Thiohalobacter thiocyanaticus: one gene and its partner. Each later gene encodes a partner of the first gene's protein in a complex. Links are inferred from orthologs where the notes say so. Each region holds a gene or a part of one and is shown in the gene's direction. Other genes may lie near its edges.

Region 1 (3,413 bases):
GCGAACAGGTCGAGAAGGCGATACTGCTGGAGGAGAACGAGAAGGCCGAGGCCGAGGGCAAGGTCCCGGCCAGCTACAACATTCTCCTGCTGGGTATCACCAAGGCCTCGCTGGCGACCGAATCCTTCATCTCGGCGGCCTCCTTCCAGGAGACCACCCGGGTGCTGACCGAGGCCGCCACCCGCGGCGGGCGCGACGAACTGCGCGGACTGAAGGAGAATGTCATCGTGGGTCGCCTGATCCCGGCGGGAACCGGGCTGGCGCATCACGACGAGCGCCGCCGTCTGCGTCATGCCGACCTCGCCGGAGAGGCCGCCGCGGCCGCCTTCGCCGAGCCCGCCGAGGTGGAGTCCGCCGTCGAGTCTTCCGCCGAGTCGCCTGACGAGTCGGATTCCTGACCCTCCCGCCCCGTCCCTGAAACAGGCACCACAAGTGCTTGACAGGGTGGGGGTGGCTCTCTAAAATTGCGCGTCTTTCCCGACAGGCCGGGCAACCATGCCGGCCTGTCGTTTATTTTCCGACCGCATCCATGTTGGCAGCAAGACGGATTAAAGTGAGTTTTTATGCCCACGATCAACCAGTTAGTACGCAAATCGCGTAGCCGCAGAGCGCGGCAGAGTAACGTGCCTGCGCTCGAGGCTTCACCGCAGAAGCGAGGCGTGTGCACCCGTGTCTACACCACCACGCCGAAGAAACCGAACTCGGCATTGCGCAAGGTCGCGCGGGTGCGTTTGACCAACGGTTATGAAGTCAACACCTACATCGGTGGTGAGGGCCACAATCTGCAGGAGCACTCAGTGGTGCTGATCCGTGGTGGTCGTGTGAAGGACCTGCCCGGCGTGCGCTACCACACCGTGCGCGGCAGCCTGGACACCTCCGGGGTGCAGGCGCGCCGCAAGGGGCGCTCGAAGTATGGCGCCAAGCGGCCCAAGTCCTAACGCAGTCCGGTTGCACAGGAAAACGACATGTCCAGAAGAAAGTCAGCAGAACGCCGCCAGATCCTGCCGGACCCCAAGTTCGGCAGTGAGAAGCTGGCCAAGTTTATGAATATGCTCATGATGAGCGGCAAGAAATCGGTCGCAGAGCGCATCGTCTACGGCGCCCTGGACCATATCGGTCAGAAGAGCGGCGACCCGATGGAGGTCATGGACCAGGCCCTGGAGAACGTCAGCCCGATGGTCGAGGTCAAGTCCCGCCGCGTCGGCGGTGCCACCTACCAGGTGCCGATCGAGGTGCGACCGGTCCGCCGCCAGACCCTGGCCATGCGCTGGGTGATCGATGCCGCCAGCAAGCGCAGCGAGAAGACCATGGCGCAACGTCTTGCCGGCGAGATCATGGATGCCTCTGAGAGCCGTGGCGCCGCGGTGAAGAAGCGCGAGGATACGCACCGCATGGCCGAGGCCAACAAGGCCTTCGCGCACTACCGCTGGTAAGCGCGCAGACATTTTTAAGCAACATTATTTAGATAGGAACTCAGTCCGTGGCACGCAAAACCCCAATCGAACGTTATCGCAATGTCGGCATCATGGCGCACATTGATGCCGGCAAGACGACGACTACAGAGCGCGTCCTGTTCTACACCGGCGTGTCGCACAAGATCGGCGAGACGCACGACGGTGCGGCCACCATGGACTGGATGGAGCAGGAGCAGGAGCGCGGCATCACCATCACCTCCGCGGCCACCACCTGCTTCTGGAGCGGCATGGACCAGCAGTTCCCGGAACACCGCATCAATATCATCGACACCCCCGGCCACGTGGACTTCACCATCGAGGTGGAGCGTTCTCTGCGCGTACTCGACGGCGCCTGCGCCGTGTTCTGCGCCGTGGGCGGCGTCGAACCCCAGTCCGAGACGGTCTGGCGCCAGGCCAACAAGTATCACGTCCCGCGCATGGGCTTCGTCAACAAGATGGACCGTGCCGGCGCGAATTTCCTGCGCGTGGTCGAGCAGGTCAAGACCCGGCTGGGCGCCTTCCCGGTCCCGGTGCAGCTGCCGATCGGCGCCGAGGACAATTTCCAGGGCGTGGTGGACCTGATCCGGATGCAGGCCATCTACTGGAACGAGGCCGACATGGGGATGACCTACGAGGCCAGGGATATCCCCGCGGATATGCTCGAGCAGTGCCAGGAGTGGCGCGAGCACATGCTGGAAGCCGCTGCCGAGGCCACCGAAGAACTGATGGACAAGTATCTCAACGAGGGTGATCTGTCCCACGAGGAGATCATCAAGGGCCTGCGCATGCGCACCCTGACGGTCGAGATCATTCCGATGATGTGCGGCTCCGCCTTCAAGAACAAGGGCGTGCAGGCCATGCTGGACGCCATGATCAATTTCATGCCCTCGCCGGTCGACGTGCTGGCCATCAAGGGTGTGCTGGACGACGAGAGCGAGACCGAGGTGCTGCGTAAGTCCTCCGATGACGAGCCCTTCGCCGCGCTGGCCTTCAAGATCGCCACCGATCCCTATGTCGGTTCGCTGACCTTCTTCCGGGTCTACTCCGGCGTGCTGAGTTCCGGCGACACCGTCTACAACTCGGTCAAGGGCAAGAAGGAGCGCGTCGGCCGTATCCTGCAGATGCACTCCAACTCGCGCGAGGAGATCAAGGAGGTGCGCGCCGGCGACATCGCCGCCGCCGTGGGCCTGAAGGACGTCACTACCGGTGACACCCTGTGCGACATGAGCAAGCCCGTCATCCTGGAGCGCATGGAATTCCCCGAGCCGGTCATCTCCGTCGCGGTGGAACCCAAGACCAAGGCCGACCAGGAGAAGATGGGCATCGCCCTGCAGAAGCTGGCTCAGGAGGATCCCTCCTTCCGTGTACATACGGACGAGGAATCCGGGCAGACCATCATCTCCGGCATGGGCGAGCTGCACCTGGACATCATCGTCGACCGCATGAAGCGCGAGTTCAAGGTCGAGGCCAACGTGGGCGCGCCCCAGGTGGCCTATCGCGAGACCATTCGCAAGGCGGTCGAGAAGGTCGAAGGCAAGTTCGTGCGTCAGTCCGGCGGCCGCGGCCAGTACGGCCATGTCGTGCTCAAGCTGGAGCCGCAGGAGCCGGGGGCGGGGTACGAGTTTGTCAACGCCATCGTCGGCGGTGTCGTGCCCAAGGATTACATCCCGGCCGTGGACAAGGGCATCCAGGAGCAGATGGAGAACGGTGTACTGGGCGGGTTCCCGATGGTCGACGTGAAGATCACCCTGTTCGACGGTTCCTACCATGACGTCGATTCCTCCGAGATGGCTTTCAAGATCGCCGGCTCCATGGGCTTCAAGGAAGGCGCGCTGAAGGCCAGTCCGGTGCTGCTCGAACCCATTATGAGTGTCGAGGTCGTTACTCCGGAAGAGTACATGGGCGACGTGGTGGGTGACCTGAACCGCCGTCGCGGCATGATCAAGGAAATGGAGGACG
Region 2 (12,734 bases), 1.2 Mb from region 1 along the record:
TCCAGCGCCAGCGCCCGCTCGTAGGCCGCCTTTGCCCGGCGCAGCGACGCCACATCCCGCTGTTCATGGCCGGTCTTGTGATGAATCAGTCCCTGCAGGTAGAAGGCATAGGCATTGCCTGAATCGTATTCGAGCGCGGCCTCCAGCACCTTCAGGGCGCCGTCCCGATCGCCGTTGCGCTCCAATCGATGGGCCCAGCGATTGTACTGACCGCTGGCGGCCTCGCGGATGGCCTGGGCGAAGCGGGCCGGCGACCACTCCCCGGAGCGTTTGAAGGGGGAGAGCTTCACCGGCCTTTCCCCGCTGGCCGGCACCAGCACATGGAAGGATGGGAATCCCGACCCGCCATACTGCCTGAACAGCTTGTTCTCGCTCGCCCCCTTTTCCGGCTCCAGTTCCACCTTCTGCATCCCCGACAGGGTGCTGCGCACCTCGCCCTCGCGCAGATAGCGCGTATTCAGCTTGCGGCACCAGCCGCACCAGTCGGCATGGAAATACACCACCAGCGGCGCGCTGGAGCGCTCGGCAGCAGCGTGCGCCCGCGAATGCCCCAGGTAGCCATGGCGCCAGTCGGACCAGGAGGGGGGTTGGGCAATTGCTGAATTGGCGATCAGAAGCAGAAAGACCAGGGCCATGTATTTGTTTGTGATTTTCATGGGCAAGGGTGTGTGCTTTATTGTTAATTGAACGCAGCCGTGCGTCCGCATCGTGGTTCTGTGTGCCTGAAACAGCGGTTATTCAAACAAAGTCAGCAGTTCCCGGCCTGCCGGAGAAGCCTTCAATACGCTGCCCTGGTCATACCAGTCGCCCAGCACGATGCGCCGGGCAGGGCGGCCGTCGAGCTCGAATTCGTGCACGGCGGGACGGTGGGTGTGGCCGTGGATCAGGGTCTGCACGCCGGCCTCGCGCATGGCCGTGATGACGGCCTCCGGATTGACGTCCATGATCTCGGGCCGCTTGGCGGCGGTCTGTTCGCGGCTGGTCTCGCGCAGACCGGCGGCCATGCGGCGGCGCTCGGCCAGGGGCAGGGCCAGGAATTGCCGCTGCCAGTCGGGATCGCGCACCTGGCGGCGGAACGCCTGGTATTCCAGGTCATCGGTGCAGAGGGTGTCCCCGTGCATCAGCAGGGTCGGGGTGCCGTAGAGGTCGATGCGGGCGGGGTCGTCGATGAGCCGGGCGCCGCAGCCTTCGGCGAAGGCGGGGCCGAGCAGGAAGTCACGGTTGCCGTGCATGATGTTCAGCACGATGCCGCGTTCGCTCACCAAGCGCAGCCGGTCGCTGATCGCCTGACAGGCCGCTGCGTCCTCGTCGTCGCCGATCCAGGCCTCGAACAGATCGCCGAGGATATACAGGGCCTCGGTCTGGCTGGCGTCCAGTGCGTCCAGAAAGCGGGTGAACAGCGCCAGGATCTCCGGGCGCTGCGGATCCAGATGCAGGTCGGAGATGAACAGGGTGTTCATGTGGGAGAGGGGAGCGGCCGCCGCACGGCGGCCGCGTGGAGCCTATTCCTCGACGGTGACCTTCTCGATCACCACGTCTTCCTGCGGCACGTCCTGGTGACCGCCCTTGCTGCCGGTGGCGACCTGCTCGATGGCATGCACCACGTCCAGGCCCTCGGTCACTCTGCCGAACACGCAGTAGCCCCAGCCCTGCGGCGTGGGCGAGGTGAAGTTGAGGAAGTCGTTGTCCTTCACATTGATGAAGAACTGTGCCGAGGCCGAATGCGGGTCCGGGGTGCGGGCCATGGCGATGGCGCCCTCGACGTTCTTCAGGCCGTTGTCGGCCTCGTTCTTGATCGGGGGACGGGTCTGCTTCTGGGTCATGCCGGGCTCGAAGCCGCCGCCCTGGATCATGAAACCGGGGATGACGCGGTGGAAGATGGTGCCGTCGTAGAAGCCGGCACGGGCGTATTCCAGGAAGTTCTCCACGGTCACGGGGGCCTTGTCGGCGTCGAGTTCGAGGACGATGTCGCCCATGGTGGTCTGCATGCGTACGGTCACGGGTTCGGCTCCTTGGTCGGGTGCGGCGTGAAGGTTGAAGCCGGCGAGCAGCAGCAGGGCCGGCCAGAATCGGAACAGTCGTTTCAGCATGATGGCGTGCTCGTTGCGGCGGTTGGAAGGGGGATGATAACGGCTTTCCCGGCGGGGCAAAACCCGGAACAGCCAGGGAGGCCTGCGGAAACGGACCCGTGGCGGGGCTAGATTACTGGTGCCGGTCGGGGAACCGGGTATCTGGCACCTGGAACCTCATATGGGCTATGATTCCGGCCGCATGAGCCAGCCCGCCGTCAAAACCCGTTTTGCCCCGAGCCCCACGGGGGAGATGCACCTGGGCAACGCCCGCACCGCCCTGTTCAATGCGCTCTATGCCCGACATCACGGGGGTGTTTTCCTGCTGCGCATCGAGGACACGGACCGCGAGCGCAGTCGTTCCGAGCACAGCGAACAGCTGCAGCGTGATCTGCGCTGGCTGGGCCTGGACTGGCAGGAAGGGCCGGGGGTGGAAGGCGGGGCCGGGCCCTATGTCCAGTCCGAGCGGGCGGGGATCTATGAGCATTATTATGACCGGCTGATTGCGGCCGATCTGGCCTACCCCTGCTATTGCAGCGAACAGGAGCTTGCCATCGCGCGCAAGGCGCAGCAGGCCGCCGGCCAGCCGCCGCGCTACCCCGGTACCTGCGCCCGGCTCAGTGCCGACGAACGCGCGCGCCGCGCGGGGGAGGGCAGGCGGCCGACCCTGCGCTTCCGGGTGCCGCCGGGTCAGACCATCGAATTCAATGACAGTGTGCGGGGAGCGCAGCGCTTTCGCAGCGAGGAGATCGGGGATTTCATCATCCGCCGGGCCGACGGCAGCGCGGCCTTCTTCTTCAGCAATGCCATCGATGATGCCCTGATGGGGGTGACGCATGTGCTGCGCGGCGAGGATCATCTGACCAACACGCCGCGCCAGCTCATGCTCCTGAACGTGCTGGAGCTGCCGGCACCGGCCTATGGCCACATCGCCATGATCGTGGGCGAGGACGGCGCGCCCCTGTCCAAGCGCCACGGCAGCCAGAGCCTGCGCCAGCTGCGCGAGACCGGCTACCTGCCCGAGGCCCTGTGCAATCACCTGGCCCGGCTCGGACATACCTATGAGCAGGATGGGTATCTGAGCCTCGATGAACTGGCGGCGGGTTTTGCGCTGGAACGCCTGGGCCGGGCCCCGGCCCGGCACGATCCGCAGCAGCTGCTGCACTGGCAGAAGGAGGCCATCCAGCACGCGACCGATGCCGAGCTGTGGGAATGGCTGCAGACGCACCGTTTCCTGCACGGCAGGACGTTGGGCGATTTCGTGCCGCAGGAGCAGACCATCGCCTTCGTGCAGGCGATCCGCGACAATATCGAGATGCCGGTCGATGCCTTTGTCTGGGCCGCGAATCTGTTCGCCGAAACGGACAAATATGATCCGGATGCGCAGCAGGTCATCGAGGCCGCGGGACGCGGTTTCTTCGCGGCCGCCGACGCCGAGATCAACGCCGGCCATGAGGATTTCAGAACCTACAGCAAGGCCGTGGGCCAGGCGGCCGGGGTGAAGGGCAAACAGCTGTTCATGCCGCTGCGCGCGGCGATGACCGGCGAACTGTATGACCCCGAACATGGCGGCGTCTGGCGCAACGGCCCCGAACTTGGCCGGCTGTGGGAGCTGCTGGGCAAGCCCCGCATCCAGCGCCGCCTGCGCCGGGCCGCGGCCCTGTGCAATCACGACTGACACCGGAGCGACAGGAACCAGCATGCTGCAGATCTACAACAGCCTGACCCGAGAGAAAGAGGTCTTCACGCCCATCGAGCCCGGCAGGGTGCGCATGTATGTCTGCGGTATGACCGTCTACGACTACTGTCATCTGGGCCACGCCCGGGTGCTGGTGGTGTTCGATGTGATCGCGCGTTATCTGCGCGAACTGGGCTTTGAGCTGACCTATGTGCGCAACATCACCGACATCGACGACAAGATCATCCAGCGGGCCAACGACAAGGGTGAGACCATTCAGGATCTCACCGGGCGCTTCATCGACGCCATGCACGAGGACAGTGCCGCCCTCGGCGTGCTCCCGCCCGATCATGAGCCGCGCGCAACCACGTCGATGCAGGGCATCATCGACATGATCACCACCCTGGTCGAGAAGGGCTATGCCTATCAGGCCGGCAACGGCGACGTCTACTATGATGTCAGCCGGTTCGAGACCTACGGCCGCCTGTCCGGCGAGAAGCCTGACTCGCTGCGTGCCGGTGCCCGCATCGACGTCGAAGAGGCCAAGGCCGATCCGCTGGACTTCGTGCTGTGGAAGGCGGCCAAGCCGGACGAACCGAGCTGGGACTCGCCCTGGGGACCGGGCCGGCCGGGCTGGCACATCGAATGTTCGGCCATGTCCACCGAGTGCCTGGGTGCGCATTTCGATATCCATGGCGGCGGCATGGATCTCAAGTTCCCGCATCACGAGAACGAGATCGCCCAGTCCGAGGCGGCGACCGGCTGCCACTTCGTCAACTACTGGATCCACAACGGCTTCGTGCAGGTCGACGAGGAGAAGATGTCCAAGTCGCTGGGCAACTTCTTCACCGTGCGCGAGGTGCTGTCACAGTTCCAGGCCGAGGTGGTGCGATTCTTCATCCTCAGCAGCCACTACCGCAGTCCGCTGAACTACACCGAGGACAATCTGCACAAGGCCCGGGGCGCCCTGGACCGGCTGTATACCGCCCTGCGCGGCGTCAGCCCGGCCGGCGGGCCGGGCGCACAGGCAGTGGCGGATTTTCGTGCCCGTATGGACGACGATTTCAACACCCCCGAGGCCATCGCCCAGCTGTTCGAACTGGCGCGTGAGCTCAATCGGGCCAAGCGCGAGGCCCCCGAACGCGCCGCCGTGCTGGCTGCCACCCTGCGTCACCTGGGCGGGGTGATCGGTCTGCTGCAGGCCGATCCGGAGGACTACCTGCGCGGGGCCGGCGCGACGGGGGAGGACGAACTGGATGCCGGGCAGATCGAGGCACTGATCGAGCAGCGCCGCCGGGCCCGGGCGGAGAAGGACTGGGCCGAATCCGACCGCATCCGAGATGAACTCAAGGCCCGGGGTGTGCTGCTCGAGGATGGCCCTGAAGGCACCAGCTGGCGCCGCGCCTGATCCGGGCGGCGATTGCCACGACAGTGTCCGGTTGCGCGCTCCCCGCCCCCGTTCTGATTTAGACCCGTTCCATCAAGATTTCCCGGCCCCCGCCGCTATACAAAGATAGAAGCTTTATACCAAAAAAACATAAAGTTACATTCACAGGGCCCAGCCGGGAATCGGCCGGGCATTGAGCAGGCGGAGGCACATGACCGATCGAAGCTATCGTGCACTGCTGGGCACGCTGCTGCTGGTGGCGCTGTACTTCGAGTTCCAGGGGCTGATCCTGGCGCTCATCGTGGTGATGCTGCTGGAAGGGGTGACCAACCTGCGGCTGCCGCTGGTGCTGGGGCGCCTGGCCGGCAATGACGGCAGCGGCGCGTCCGAGTGCGATGACTTCGCGGCCAGCCAGCATCGCTGCCGGCTGCCCTTCGATGCCGAGCGGGCCTGGCGCATCGTGGTCTCGCTGTTCCTGATCCTGTCGGTTTTCGTGTTCGCCGAAATGCTGTGGTTCTTTCCCTGGTTCATGGGATTCGCCATCCTGGGGGCGGGGATCAGCGGGGTGTGTCCGGTGCTGATTTCGCTCAAATACGCGGGTTTTCGTTGAGCCGTCTGCCGCTGTCCGCTTCGCTGTACAGGTCCGCGCCCACCCGGCTTTCCGGAGCGCAGTCGTGCCCACGATCTGAGAGGCCGCGATAGAGACCATGCAGGATACGACTCAACAACTGCGCGCGCGCCTTCCCACCAAGATTACCGGTATCGTGTTCTGGGGCACGGTCTTTGTCGGCCTGATTCTGACCCTGTTCCAGATGCGCACGCTGGAGGAGAACATCCGCGGTCGCCATGCCCTGCAGAGCAACCGCTTCACCGAGGCGGTGGCCGACCTGCTGGTCCGGCAGGAGGCGGCTTCGCCGGAGGTCTTGTCACCCCGCATCGATACGCTGATCGATGCGCACGGCCTGCTGGGTGCCGAGATCGTTCTGGAGAACCGGCTGCTGCGGTTCGGCCGCATCAGCGGCGAGTCCCACTACCATGAACAGACCCTGCAGACCCCGGACGGCATCCCCGTCAGCAGCGGATTGCAGCGTGTGGTGATGTACCTGCCGTCGGTCGAGGCCGAGGTCGCACGCCTGCGCAAGGAACTGCTCATCACCATGGGCGTTCTGTTCTCCGCCTTCGGCTTCATCCTCCAGTGGATACTCCAGCGTCTGCTGACTCAGCCCTTCCTCGGCATGGTGACCACGGCCCAGCGCTTCACCGTCGGCGACGAGCAGGCACGCTTCGACGAGACCCGTCAGGACGAGTTCGGTTTTCTCGGCAAGTTCTTCAACAAGGCGCTGGATTACCTGCTGGTGCAGCAGGACGAACTCAAGGATGCGCTGGCGCGGGTGCGCGAGTCGGAATCGGCCCTGTACCACGAAAAGGAGCGGGTCGAGGTCACGCTGCATTCCATCGGCGATGCCGTGATCACCACCGACGAGGCCGGCTGCATCGAGTATCTGAATCCGGTGGCCGAGCGTCTGACCGGCTACCAGTTGCACGAGGTGCAGGGCAAGGTGCTCAGCGAAATCATGCAGCTGATCAATGAGAACACCCGCCAACCGGTGGAAAACCCCGTGGATCAGTGCCTGAAGTGCGGCGAGATCCTGGAGTTGGCCGATCATACCGTGCTGGTGCGTGCCGACGGCGAGGAGGTGGCGATTGCCGACTCTGCAGCCCCGATCCGTGACCGCAGTGGCGGGATCATCGGCGCGGTGATGGTGTTCCACGACGTCGGCCATGCCCGCAAGCTGGCGCGCCAGCTGTCCTATCAGGCCACTCACGATGCGCTGACCGGTCTGTACAACCGCCGCGAGTTCGAGCAGCGGTTGAAGGAGGCCATCGAGGAGTCGCGTCTGCGCGGGGACGAGCACGCTTTGTGCTACCTCGATCTCGATCAGTTCAAGCTGGTCAACGACACCTGCGGCCATATCGCCGGCGATGAGCTGCTGCGCCAGATCGCCGTCCTGCTGCAATCACGCATCCGCGATGCCGACATTCTCGCCCGTCTCGGCGGCGATGAATTCGGCGTACTGCTGATGCACTGTACGCTGGAACAGGCACGGCGGGTTGCCGAGGATCTGCGCAAGACGGTGCGCGACTTCCGTTTCGTGCATGAGGAACACAGCTTCGAGATCGGGGTGAGCATCGGCGTGGTCACGGTCAATGCCTCGATTCACAACATGACCGAGATCTACAGTGCTGCCGATGTTGCCTGTTATGCCGCCAAGGACAGCGGCCGCAACCGCATCCACGTCTACAAGCCCGACGACCACGAACTCAAGCGCCGTCAGGGCGAGATGCGCTGGGTGGCCCGCATTCGCAAGGCCATCGAGGAAGACCGTTTCGTGCTCTATTCCCAGGTCATCGAGCCGGTCAGCGATCCCTCGTTGCCGGTGCATTACGAGATCCTGCTGCGCATCTGCGACGAAAGCGGCGAGGAGGTTCCGCCCATGGCCTTCATTCCCGCCGCCGAGCGCTACAACATGATGCCCGAGGTCGACCGCTGGGTGATCGACCGGGTGCTGGATACCGCCGCGACCATTGAGCGCGGACCGCTGCGCGAGGCGGTCTGGACCATCAATATCTCGGGTCGTTCGCTGGGTGAGGATGAATTCCTGCGCTATCTGCTTCGCCGCATCGCCGACTCCCCCGTGCCCGCCAGCCGTTTCTGCTTCGAGATCACCGAGACCGCGGCCATCGCCAATCTGCGCCGGGCCGCGCGCTTCATCAAGCAACTCAAGACGCTGGGCTGCCGCTTCGCGCTGGATGATTTCGGCAGCGGACTGAGTTCGTTCGCCTATCTCAAGAACCTGGAAGTGGATTACCTGAAGATCGACGGCAGCTTCGTGCGCGATATGGTGGAGGATCCCATCGATCATGCCATGGTCGAGGCCATCAACAATGTCGGCCATGTAATGAACATCCAGACCATTGCCGAGTTCGTCGAGAACGACGCCATCCGTGCATCGCTGCAGGCGCTGGGTGTGAATTATGCGCAGGGCTATGGTATCGGCCGGCCGCGGCCCCTGGACGAATTGCTGGCCTCGCGCGGGCTCAGCCAGGTGGCGGCACGCGACTGCGGCTGAATCTGCGCGGCGCTCATCTTCACGTCGGGTACCGATGGGTTACGCTGCGCTTCACCCATCCTACAAAACCTGCGACGTAACCCATCTTCATGCCGGTTAACGATGGGGTGCACTACGCTCCACCCATCCTACGGCGGTGAAGGAGAAACAACTCAGTCGCTGTCGTGGAACCGCTCGGCGGCGAGCAGGGTGTTCTGCAGCAGGGTGGCGACGGTCATCGGCCCCACGCCGCCCGGCACCGGGGTGATCCAGGCGGCGCGTTCGCAGGCCGCATCGAAGGTGACATCGCCGATCAGTTTGCCGTCCTCGGTGCGGTTGATGCCCACATCGATCACGGTCGCCCCCGGCTTGATCCATTCCCCCTGTACCAGCCCCGGCTTGCCCACGGCCACCACCAGGATGTCGGCCTGGCCGACGTGCCAGTCCAGGTGCTGCGTGAAGCGGTGACAGGTGGTGACGGTGCAGCCCGCCAGCAGCAGTTCCAGCCCCATCGGCCGACCCACGTGGTTGGATGCGCCCACCACCACGGCCCGACGGCCATAGAAACCCTCATTGATCTCGCGCAGCAGGGTCATCACGCCATAGGGTGTGCAGGGCCGCATGATGGGGATGCGCAGGGCCAGGCGGCCGAGGTTGTAGGGGTGGAAGCCGTCGACATCCTTGTCCGGGCGGATGCGCTCGACCACGGTCTCGGTGTCGATGTGCGGGGGCAGGGGCAGCTGGACCAGGATGCCGTCGATCTCGGGATCGGCGTTCAGGCGGTCGATCAGGGCCAGCAACTCGGCCTCGGTGGTCGACTCCGGCAGGTCGTGGCCCTGGGACAGCACGCCGGCCTCCTCGCAGGCCCGGCGCTTGTTGCGCACGTAGACCTGGGAGGCCGGGTCGGTGCCGACCAGCACCACGGCCAGGCCCGGGCGGCGCTTGCCGGCGGCCAGTCGGGCATCGATCCGCGACTTGATGTCGCCGCGAACGCTTGCCGCAATCGCCTTGCCGTCGATCAACTGCGCAGCCATCGGTGTGTCCTTGTTCAACCAGCCGGGAAAGCCGGGCATTCTCGCACGCGCTCGCGCGTGCCATCAAGGCAGAGTCCTGCCCTGGCGCGGTCGGCGAATTGACGCCAATGGTGGGGGCGGCGTATTATCTGCGCCCTTGCCCCGGCCGGGATTCAGTCAGTGGAGGCAGGCCCGCCGGGCCGGACTCGCGATACAGGCCGGGAGAGCCGGCTTACCGGGGTATAGCGCAGTCTGGTAGCGCGCCTGCTTTGGGAGCAGGATGTCGGGGGTTCAAATCCCTCTACCCCGACCAACAGCGCCCCGGTAGCTCAGTCGGATAGAGCAAGGGCCTTCTAAGCCCTAGGTCGGGGGTTCGATTCCCTCCCGGGGTACCATCTGCCACACCCGTGTGGTGGTGCAGGGCCGCCGATCCCGTTGTCGGACCGGGGCCAGATCAATGGTGGGCGTAGCTCAGTTGGTAGAGCACAGGATTGTGACTCCTGCGGTCGTGGGTTCAACTCCCATCGTCCACCCCAATATCAGACCGGCCGATACCGGCCGGAACGATTAAAAAGTTCATTGAAAGACTGGTCGGGGCGCGTGCGCGCCGGTATAATTCCAGCGGAATTTGGGCCGTTAGCTCAGTTGGTAGAGCAGGTGACTCTTAATCACTTGGTCCGGGGTTCGAGTCCCTGACGGCCCACCATTTTCCCTTCCCCCGACACGCAGCGTGTCGTCCCGCACGGAAATTTTTCGTATTCTCATCAATATTTATAGGGTTCGCGCGGCCTGCCCGGCACGCTATAATCCGCGGTCTGAGGGTAACAGTTCCGGGATCCGTTCCGGGGCTGTCTGCGCGAAAGTGGCGGAACTGGTAGACGCGCTGGATTTAGGTTCCAGTGGGGTAACCCGTGAGAGTTCGAGTCTCTCCTTTCGCACCAGATGGGCGGAACGTGACGTCCCGCAAAGAAGGCAGGCTCGCAGAGCCGGGATCTGAGAGACACTGCCCCCGGTCCGGTACGGCCCGGGAGGCAGGTTGATAATAGAGGTAAAAAATGCAGGTTTCAGTCGAGAATTCAGGGCCGCTCGAACGGCGGATGAAGGTTGAGGTGCCGGCCGAGCGGCTGGATCAGGAGATCGAGAGTCGCCTCAAGTCGCTGGCACGGACGGCACGCATCTCCGGTTTCCGCCCCGGCAAGGTGCCGTTCAAGGTGGTGCGCCAGCGCTACGGCCGTCAGGTGCAGATGGAGGTGGCCAGCGAGTTGATGAACTCCAGCTACCAGGAGGCCCTGAACCAGGAGGGGCTGCGTCCGGCCGGCGGGCCGCGCATCGAACCCGGCGAGATCGAGCCGGGCCGGAACCTGGAATTCACCGCTGTGTTCGAGGTCTATCCCGAGGTTGAACTGGCCTCGCTCGAGGGGGTGGAGATCGAGAAACCGGCCACCGAGATCAACGCTGCCGACGTCGACGCGATGCTGGACAAGCTGCGCCGTCAGCGCGCGACCTGGGAGCCGGTCGAGCGCGCCGCCGGGCAGGGCGACCAGGTGGTGATCGATTTCAGGGGGACCCTGGACGGCGAGCCGTTCGAGGGCGGCGAGGGCAGCGACATGACGATCGAGATCGGCTCCGGCCGCATGATCGCCGGATTCGAGGACGGACTCGTCGGCCTCAAGCCGGGCGAGGAGAAGCAGCTCGATCTGACCTTCCCCGAGGATTACCACAGCGAGGCGCTCGCCGGGAAGGCGGTCAGCTTCGACGTCAAGGTCAAGCAGGTTTCGGCGCAGAAGCTGCCCGAGATCGATGAGGACTTCGCCGCTACGCTTGGTGTGACCGAGGGCGGGGTCGAGGGCCTGCGTGAGGAAGTGCGCAAGAACATGGAGCGCGAACTGGAGAATGCCCGCAAGGCGGTGCTCAAGGATCGGGCCTTCGAGGCGCTGATCGAGAAGAACCCGATCGAGGTGCCCGCCGCGCTGATCGAGGAGGAGACCGACCGCCTGGCACAGGACATGCAGATGCAATTGGGCCAGCAGGGCCAGAATTTCAACCTGCCGCGCGAACTGTTCCAGGACAAGGCCAAACGCCGGGTGCTGCTGGGCCTGCTCATCGGCGAGGTGGTCAAGGCCAACAACATCCAGGTCGATCAGGACCGGATGCGCAGCCTGATCGAGACCATCGCCGCCGGCTACGAGGACCCCCAGGAGGTCATCCAGTGGTACTACGGCAACCAGGAGGCCATGTCCAGCGCCCAGACCCTGGTGCTTGAGGAGCAGGTCATGGACTGGATCCTGGAGCAGGCGAAAGTCGTTGAAAAGCCTTATTCTTTCGAGGAACTGATCGAACTCAGACAGGCTGCGAACAGCTAAAGGAAATCTTCCACATGACCGATACGACTATGAACGGCGGCGCCCAGCATGCACGGGCGCTGAATCTGGTGCCGATGGTGATCGAGCAGACGGCGCGGGGGGAACGCGCCTATGACATCTACTCGCGTCTGCTCAAGGAGCGGGTGGTCTTCATCGTCGGCCCGGTCGAGGACTACATGGCCAACGTGGTGGTCGCACAGCTGCTGTTTCTGGAATCGGAAAACCCCGACAAGGATATCCACATTTATATCAATTCTCCGGGTGGTTCGGTCTCGGCGGGCTTGGCGATCTACGACACCATGCAGTTCATCAAGAACGATGTCAGCACCATGTGCATCGGCCAGGCGGCCAGCATGGGCGCGGTGCTGCTGGCCGGCGGCGCCAAGGGCAAGCGCTACTGCCTGCCGCATTCCCGGGTCATGATCCACCAGCCGCTGGGCGGCTTCCAGGGGCAGGCCAGCGACATCGATATTCATGCCCGCGAGATCCTGCTGGTGCGCGAGCGTCTGAACAGCATCCTGGCCGACCATACCGGCCAGCCGATCGAGCAGATCCAGCAGGATACCGACCGGGACCGCTTCATGAGCGCCGAACAGGCCCGTGACTACGGCCTGATCGACGAAGTGCTGGAGCGCCGTGCCAGCGAGGACTGAGGCAGCGGAAAAACCCTGAACTGGCGCAGGGATTGCTTGTCATACCGGGCAAGAAGGTGTTGAATGGTCCCTGTGAGATGCACTGAACGACGCCGTGGGCGTATAGAGGGTCGAATATGAGCAACGATCGAACCGGCAAGGGGGATGATGGCAAGCTGCTGTACTGTTCCTTCTGCGGGAAGAGTCAGCATGAAGTGCGCAAGCTGATTGCCGGGCCGTCCGTCTTCATCTGCGACGAATGTGTCGAGCTGTGCAACGACATCATTCGCGAGGAGATGCAGGAGAAATCCACGACGGGCGGCAGCAAGCTGCCCAAGCCCAAGGAGATCGATGAGGTCCTCGACGAGTACGTCATCGGTCAGGAACGGGCCAAGAAGGTGCTCTCGGTCGCCGTCTACAACCATTACAAGCGCATGGAGGCCCGCCAGCGCAAGGACGAGGTGGAACTGTCCAAGAGCAAC

The links.
Region 2: the proteins of rpsG (region 1) and tig are in contact, whole or in part, in a crystal structure (PDB 3GTY), measured with the Thermotoga maritima proteins. The link is inferred for Thiohalobacter thiocyanaticus from one-to-one orthologs. Residues at the interface, in WP_004081843.1 of Thermotoga maritima: Lys34, Lys52, Lys55, Glu59, Arg62, Gln63, Glu66, Asn67, Lys69, Val71, Arg95, Ala109, Lys110, Lys111, Gly112, Arg113, Pro114, Glu117, Glu121, Ile124, Ala125, Tyr127, Asn128, Asn129, Thr130, Gly131, Lys135, Asp139, Arg142, Met143; in WP_004081061.1 of Thermotoga maritima: Glu122, Val124, Val129, Leu130, Tyr133, Glu188, Gly259, Ile262, Tyr263, Glu266, Ser270, Glu273, Gln274, Glu277, Arg308, Gln311, Ile312, Ser315, Tyr316, Glu325, Arg329, Arg336, Leu363, Phe366, Trp367, Arg373, Leu377, Arg381, Leu384, Glu387.

What each region holds. Positions count from the first base shown.
Region 1 is NZ_AP018052.1:2,861,090-2,864,502, reverse strand. Bases 1-2,699 are described here. They hold rpsG (30S ribosomal protein S7), read left to right. Parts: upstream 1-965; coding sequence 966-1,433; downstream 1,434-2,699. Other genes in these bases: fusA (elongation factor G), read left to right, coding at 1,481-2,699; rpsL (30S ribosomal protein S12), read left to right, coding at 564-938; rpoC (DNA-directed RNA polymerase subunit beta'), read left to right, coding at 1-398. Outside these bases: more of fusA, read left to right, coding at 2,700-3,413.
Region 2 is NZ_AP018052.1:1,648,865-1,661,598, forward strand. What follows is about bases 9,664-12,466. They hold tig (trigger factor), read left to right. Parts: upstream 9,664-10,312; coding sequence 10,313-11,620; downstream 11,621-12,466. Other genes in these bases: clpP (ATP-dependent Clp endopeptidase proteolytic subunit ClpP), read left to right, coding at 11,635-12,273; clpX (ATP-dependent Clp protease ATP-binding subunit ClpX), read left to right, coding at 12,390-12,466. In the rest of the region: CFK21_RS07645 (thioredoxin family protein), read right to left, coding at 1-656; CFK21_RS07650 (UDP-2,3-diacylglucosamine diphosphatase), read right to left, coding at 735-1,460; CFK21_RS07655 (peptidylprolyl isomerase), read right to left, coding at 1,503-1,988; gltX (glutamate--tRNA ligase), read left to right, coding at 2,272-3,747; cysS (cysteine--tRNA ligase), read left to right, coding at 3,770-5,155; CFK21_RS07670 (DUF2892 domain-containing protein), read left to right, coding at 5,346-5,744; CFK21_RS07675 (EAL domain-containing protein), read left to right, coding at 5,842-8,265; bifunctional methylenetetrahydrofolate dehydrogenase/methenyltetrahydrofolate cyclohydrolase FolD, read right to left, coding at 8,418-9,278; more of clpX, read left to right, coding at 12,467-12,734. UniProt on the Bacillus subtilis protein: Involved in protein export. Acts as a chaperone by maintaining the newly synthesized protein in an open conformation. Functions as a peptidyl-prolyl cis-trans isomerase.